2 linked regions of the Posidoniimonas corsicana genome follow. The main gene of each other region encodes a partner of the protein of the gene in region 2 in a complex. Links are inferred from orthologs where the notes say so. Each region holds a gene or a part of one and is shown on either strand. Other genes may lie near its edges.

Region 1 (2,820 bases), on a different replicon or contig from region 2:
CTTGCCCGATGAACCGTGTCCGCACACCGCGATGTTGCGGACATTTTCGACATTGATAGCCATAGTCGCCTCCGAGAGCAGAAAAGGAAAAGGAGCGGAGGAAGGACGAAGCGTCGCGCAGGGCGTCCGTCGAAACAGGATCTCGCGTCGCGTGCTGCTGGTCGGGCGGCTCCTTTGATGGGAGAAGAGAAGGGATCCCCGCCGGACGGCCCGCGTCGCTAGGCGGCGGGGACCGGGCTGCCAACTCCATTGTCGCCCGCCGGCGCGGCGGCGCAAAGGCGCTCCGCAGGAATCCGTCAGAGGTCGCGAAGAAAAAACGAGGCAGCGCGGCAAGCGTGTTCCACGCCGCGTGTGTACAGCGTGTGCGCCCCGGCCAGCACAAGTCTGGCGGGCGTCGTGCGCCGGCGGTCTAGTCGCCGGCGACCTGCACCGCTTCGGACAGGTCGATGGCGCCCTCGTACAGGGCGCGGCCGATGATGCACCCGGCCAGCCCCGCCTGGTGGAGGGCGCGGACGTCGTCGATGGAGGTCACACCGCCGGAGGCCACCACCGGCAGCTTCACGGCGTTCTGCATCTCGGCCATCGCGGTGATGTTGGGACCCGACATCATGCCGTCGGTGGCGATGTCGGTGTAGACGATCGCCGCGACGGGCTCGTCGTTGAATCGCTGGGCCAGCTCCACCGCGGGGGTGTCGGAGGTTTCGAGCCAACCGTCGGTCGCGACGCGGCCGTCACGCGCGTCGATGCCGAGCACCAGGCGGTCGGGGAACTTGCGGACAATCTCCTGGAACCAGTCCGGCCGCTTGATGGCCGAGGTGCCGATCACCAGCCGGTGCAGGCCGAAGCCGAGCAGCTCGAGGATCGACTGCTCGTCGCGGACGCCGCCGCCGAGCTCCACCTGCATGTCCACGTTCGCGACAATGTCCTGCACGGCCGGCAGGTTGACCGACGTCCCCTCGCGGGCGCCGTCCAGGTCCACGACGTGCAGCCGCTTGGCGCCGGCCGCGGCGAACTGCCGCGCCACCCCGACGGGGTCGTCGTCGAAGACCGTTTCCTGTTCGTAATCGCCCTGACGCAGGCGGACGCACTTGCCGCCCCGCAGGTCGATTGCCGGCCAAACTTCCATCGCGAATCCTAGAGGTTTCTTAGCTCTGCCCGAGCCTCTACTATCGCAAATGGGGGTACCGCATTCAACCCGCGGCCCGCGGCCGTATTCCGCCCCCGGCGGTCAAGAACGCCGCGGGACGCCTACAACTCGGCGAAGTTCTTTAGCACCCGCAGACCGTCGGCCTGGCTCTTCTCCGGGTGGAATTGGGTGGCGAACAGGTTGTCACGCTCGATCGCCGCGCAGAACGGCGATCCGTAGTCGCACCGCGCCGCAACAACGCCCTCGTCCTCGGGGACAACGTAGTAAGAGTGCACAAAGTAGAAGTAGGCGTTGTCTTGCACCCCGCTGAACAGTCGGGTCGGTTTCGCGAAGGCGGCCTGGTTCCAGCCCATGTGCGGCACCTTCAGCTCCCGCGGCACGTCGAACTTGACGACCCTACCCGGCACCACGCCCAGGCCCTGGTGCTCGCCGTCCTCGTAGCTGACGTCAAACAGCAGCTGCATCCCCAGGCAGACGCCGAGGAACGGCCTGCCGTCGGCGATCGCCTGCTGGATCGGCTCCACGAGCCGCTTCTTGCGGAGCGCGGCGATCGCGTCGGCATACGCGCCCACGCCGGGCAGCACCAGCTTGTCCGCGGCGGCGATCTGCGCGGGGTCATCGGTGATGACCGCGTCGTGGCCGACCTTCTCCAGCGCCTTCTGCACGGAGCGGAGGTTGCCCATCTCGTAGTTGATGATCGCCAGCATAGGTGCGAGGCTCGGGTCTCGGGGCTCAGGGGAGTCCCCTAGTTTAATCCCGACGGGCCCGGGGCGGCATGGGGGCCCGCGAGGCGCGAGGAGCAACGCCGAGGGCTGGCCGCAACTGTCTACCGGCGGCGCACCACCTCGGGATAGACAACCACCTCGATCCGGCGGTTCGCCTGACGCCCCGCATCGGTGGCGTTGGACATCCGCGGGTGGTTCCCGCCGTGGCCGATCACAAACACCTGCTGGGCCGGGACGTTGGCGCCGCGGGTCAGCAGGTCGTAGGCGGTAGTCGCCTGCGCCACCGACAGGTGGTGGCTGGTGGGAAACTGCGGCGACGCCGGCGGCGCGCTGTCGGTGTGGCCCTCGATGCCGATCACCTGCTCGGGGTAGGCGGCGATCACGTCGGCAGCAACCCGCATCAGCAGCTGGTCGCCGCCCGGCTTGAGCTGCGCGGCGCCGGGCTGGAAGACCTCGTCCGCGGGGATCGAGATGCGGATGGTGTCGCCGTCCTGGCGCACGTCGACCCCCGGCAGGCTGCCGACGCTGAGCGGACGCAACAGCGTGTTGTTGGCGCGGATGCCGGCCGGCCCGGGCGTCTTAACGCTGGCCATCATGGCCTGCGTCTTGCTCTGCAGCTGGGCGCGTTCCTGCTGGAGCCCGGCGAGTTGGTCGGTGGTGGCGCGGAGCTGCGACTGCGTCGCGGAGACCTGCTCGCGGAGCAGCTGGCTCTCCTGCCGCGACTGCGCGAGCAGCGATTCGAGCTCCTGGTTGTCGCGGTCCAGTTCCGCCGCGCGGTTCTGGAACTGCTGCTGTTGCTGGGCGAGCGTCTGCTGCTGCTCAGGCGAGAGCGAGATCGCCTGCGCGGTCTGCTGGTCCGGACGGAACACAACCCGCCCGCAACCAGTCAGCATCGACAGGCACACGAGACAACAGATTGTTTGCCGGGCGCTCATCCGTGAGGCAATC
Region 2 (2,883 bases):
CCACGGAGTTCAGGCCGAGGTACGCGGCGCGGTTGCGTCCGGCCGCCCGCTCGGCGGCGTAGGTGATGGCGAACGGGGCGCTGAGCATCTCGCCGGCCGTCCACACCACGGCCAGGGCCGCCATGGCGCCCGCCCCGCCGCCCAGCACGGTGCCGCCGAACCCCAGGCACAGCAGGCAGACGCCCAGGCTCACCAGGTTGATGGCGGACCGCCCCCGCAGCCGGTCGGTGACCAGCATCTCCAGCAGCACGATCAGCGAGGTGTTGATCACGAACAGGAACCCGATCTGGTCCTCGCTCATGTGCACCTGCTCAGAGAGGTACAGCGGGTAGGTGCTCATCATCTGGAAGAACACGACCCCAGACAGCAGCTGAAGCGCCAGGAACCACAGGTAGTGCCGGTCGGACCACGGCCCGGCCAGGCCGCGGAACTCCCGCCGGTCCTGGGCGATGTGCGGCGGCTCGTGGAGCCCGAAGGACCACAGCTCGGCGGCCGCGGCCAGCAGCGGCGTGACCGTGTTCACCCAGAACATCGCGTCCCAGTAGCCCGCGGCCGCCAGCAAGCCGCCCACCGCCGGGGCGATGGAGAACCCCAGATTGGCCGCCAGCCGGTTGAGCGCAAAACTCTTGGCGAGCGCATCGCCCGGGCTGTAGTCGGTGGTGGCGATCGCGATGGCGGGGCGGCTCATCTCGGCGATTAGGCTCACGTACAGCAGCGCCAGGCCGATCGCGGCGCCCGAGTCGAAATGCGGCATGATCAGGTAGCCCGGCGCCCGCAGCACGAGCGACGCCAGGAGCGTCCGCAGCGGGCCGAACCACTCGCACAGCCGGGCGCCCAGCAGCGATCCCAGGATGCCGCCGACGCCGTACACCGCCAGGAACTGGACCGCGACTTCCGGCTCGAACCCTTTGACCTTAACTAGGAAGATGGTCAGGAACGGCAGCACGGTCGACCCGCAGCGGCTGACGAACATCAGCGCCGAGAGCATCCACACCTCGCGCGGCAGGCCGCTGTAGGCTTGTCGGTAGGCGTCGAAGAGGGGGCGCATGGGCGGGACGGGGCGGTGAGGTGAGGGGGTGTCCAGTAGAGGCCCCCCGCGGGCCCAAGGTTCACCCGCGGGCCGCTACAGCCGCACCGGCGCCCCGTAGTCGCGCATCACGCGCTTCGTTTCTTCGATCGTGTACTCGCCGAAGTGGAAGATGCTGGCCGCCAGGGCGGCGTCGGCCTTGCCGGCGGTGACCGCCTCGGCCAGGTGCTGGGGGCCGCCGGCGCCGCCGGACGCGACCACCGGGATGCCGACCGCCTCGCTGACGGCGCGGGTGATCTCCAGGTCGTAGCCGTCTTTGGTGCCGTCGCGGTCCATGCAGGTCAGGACGATCTCGCCGGCGCCCAGTCGCTCGACCTCCTGGGCCCAGGCCACGGCCTCTAGCCCGGTCGGCAGGCGGCCGCCGTTGATGTGCACGTCCCACACCTCGCGGCCGTCGCGCTGCACGCGCTTGGGGTCGATGTTCACCACGGTCGCGCAGCTGCCGAACGCGCGGGAGATCTGCGTGACCACCTCGGGCGTCTTGACGGCGGCCGAGTTGATGCTGACCTTCTCGGCGCCGGCCTGGATCAGCCGCCGGGCGTCCTCCAGCGTGCGGATGCCGCCCCCTACGGTGAACGGCATGAACACCACCTCCGCTACGTGGCGGACCATGTCGGCGGTGATGTCGCGGCTCTCGTGGCTGGCGGTGATGTCCAGGAACACCAGCTCGTCGGCGCCCTCGGACTCGTACCGCTTGGCGACCTCCACCGGGTCGCCGGCGTCAACCAGGTTGACGAAGTTGGTGCCCTTCACGACCCGGCCGCGGTCGACGTCCAGACAGGGGATCACACGTTTGGCAAGCATGGCGGCGGGGGGCTGGTAGGCGCCGGGGGCGGGCCTGTCGGCAGCAGGCAGGAGCCCCCAACATACCAACAGCCGGCCGGGCGCGTCTGCGCCCGGCCGGCTGCGGAGGTTCTGCGATTGTCCGCTTGGCTTAGCGGGTCTTGAACTGCGAGACCTGCTTCTGCAGGTCGGCGGCCAGCTCCGCGACCGACGCGCCGGCCGACTGCGTGCACTGGGCGCCGTCGAGCGTCGAGCTGAGCTGGTTGTCCACCGCCGACACGCTGCGGGTGATCTCCTTGCTCGCCACGGCCGACTCGCTGACGCCGGTCGCGATGGTCTGCGACGCCGCGGACGACTGCTGCATGTTGGCGGCGATGGTCGCCACGCTCTCGGACTGCTGGCCCACCTCCTTGGCGATCGCCTCGGACACCTCGTTGATCTGGCGGATCACCTGGTCGATGTCGGCCATCGTGGTGACCGTCTCTTGTGTGGACTGCTGCATCGACAGCACCCGGGCGCGGATGCCGTCGGTCGCCTCGGCGGTCTGCTTGGCCAGCTCCTTGACCTCCGTGGCCACCACGGCGAAGCCCTTGCCGGCCTCGCCGGCGCGGGCGGCCTCGATCGTGGCGTTGAGGGCCAGCAGGTTGGTCTGCTCGGCGATGTCCTGGATCACGTCCATCACGTTGCCGATCTCGCTGGCGGCCGAGCCGAGCTGGCCGATCTGGGCGTTGCCCCCCTCGACCCGCTCGGTCGCCGACCGCGCGACGTCGGCCGACTGGGAAGACCGCTCGGCGATCTGCTCGATCGACTTGCGGATGGCGTCGATGCTCTCGGTCACGTTCGCGATGCCGACCGACATCTCCTCGGTGGCCGACGCGGTCTGGTTCATCGTGAGCGACATCTCCTCGGCGGCCGCCGAGATCGACGTCGACTGGTGCTTCGACTCGCCGGCGCCCTCCATCAGCCCGTTGGCGGTCGAGAGCAGCTGCTCCGAGGCCGCCGCCAGCTGGTGC

The links. The genes of interacting proteins can lie anywhere in the genome.
Region 1: the proteins of hisF (region 2) and hisH are in contact, whole or in part, in a crystal structure (PDB 6RU0), measured with the Thermotoga maritima proteins. The link is inferred for Posidoniimonas corsicana from one-to-one orthologs. Residues at the interface, in WP_004080486.1 of Thermotoga maritima: Met1, Leu2, Ala3, Arg5, Ser40, Glu41, Asp45, Glu46, Ala70, Glu71, Ile73, Asp74, Ile75, Pro76, Phe77, Asp98, Lys99, Ser122, Gln123, Glu161, Thr195, Leu196, Asn247, Arg249, Glu251; in WP_004080484.1 of Thermotoga maritima: Asn15, Arg18, Arg22, Arg117, Leu118, Pro119, His120, Met121, Gly122, Trp123, Asn124, Asn134, Gly135, Tyr136, Tyr138, Val140, Tyr158, Glu180, Lys181, Ser182, Ser183, Lys184, Ile185.

What each region holds. Positions count from the first base shown.
Region 1 is NZ_SIHJ01000002.1:366,902-369,721, forward strand. The notes cover bases 52-2,800. They hold hisH (imidazole glycerol phosphate synthase subunit HisH), read right to left. Parts: upstream 1,855-2,800; coding sequence 1,249-1,854; downstream 52-1,248. Other genes in these bases: KOR34_RS17545 (elongation factor G), read right to left, coding at 52-63; hisA (1-(5-phosphoribosyl)-5-[(5-phosphoribosylamino)methylideneamino]imidazole-4-carboxamide isomerase), read right to left, coding at 410-1,126; KOR34_RS17560 (OmpA/MotB family protein), read right to left, coding at 1,974-2,765. Also shown: more of KOR34_RS17545, read right to left, coding at 1-51. UniProt on the Escherichia coli protein: IGPS catalyzes the conversion of PRFAR and glutamine to IGP, AICAR and glutamate. The HisH subunit catalyzes the hydrolysis of glutamine to glutamate and ammonia as part of the synthesis of IGP and AICAR.
Region 2 is NZ_SIHJ01000004.1:119,494-122,376, forward strand. Bases 8-2,819 are described here. They hold hisF (imidazole glycerol phosphate synthase subunit HisF), read right to left. Parts: upstream 1,892-2,819; coding sequence 1,124-1,891; downstream 8-1,123. Other genes in these bases: KOR34_RS21790 (MFS transporter), read right to left, coding at 8-1,048; KOR34_RS21800 (methyl-accepting chemotaxis protein), read right to left, coding at 2,022-2,819. Outside these bases: more of KOR34_RS21790, read right to left, coding at 1-7; more of KOR34_RS21800, read right to left, coding at 2,820-2,883.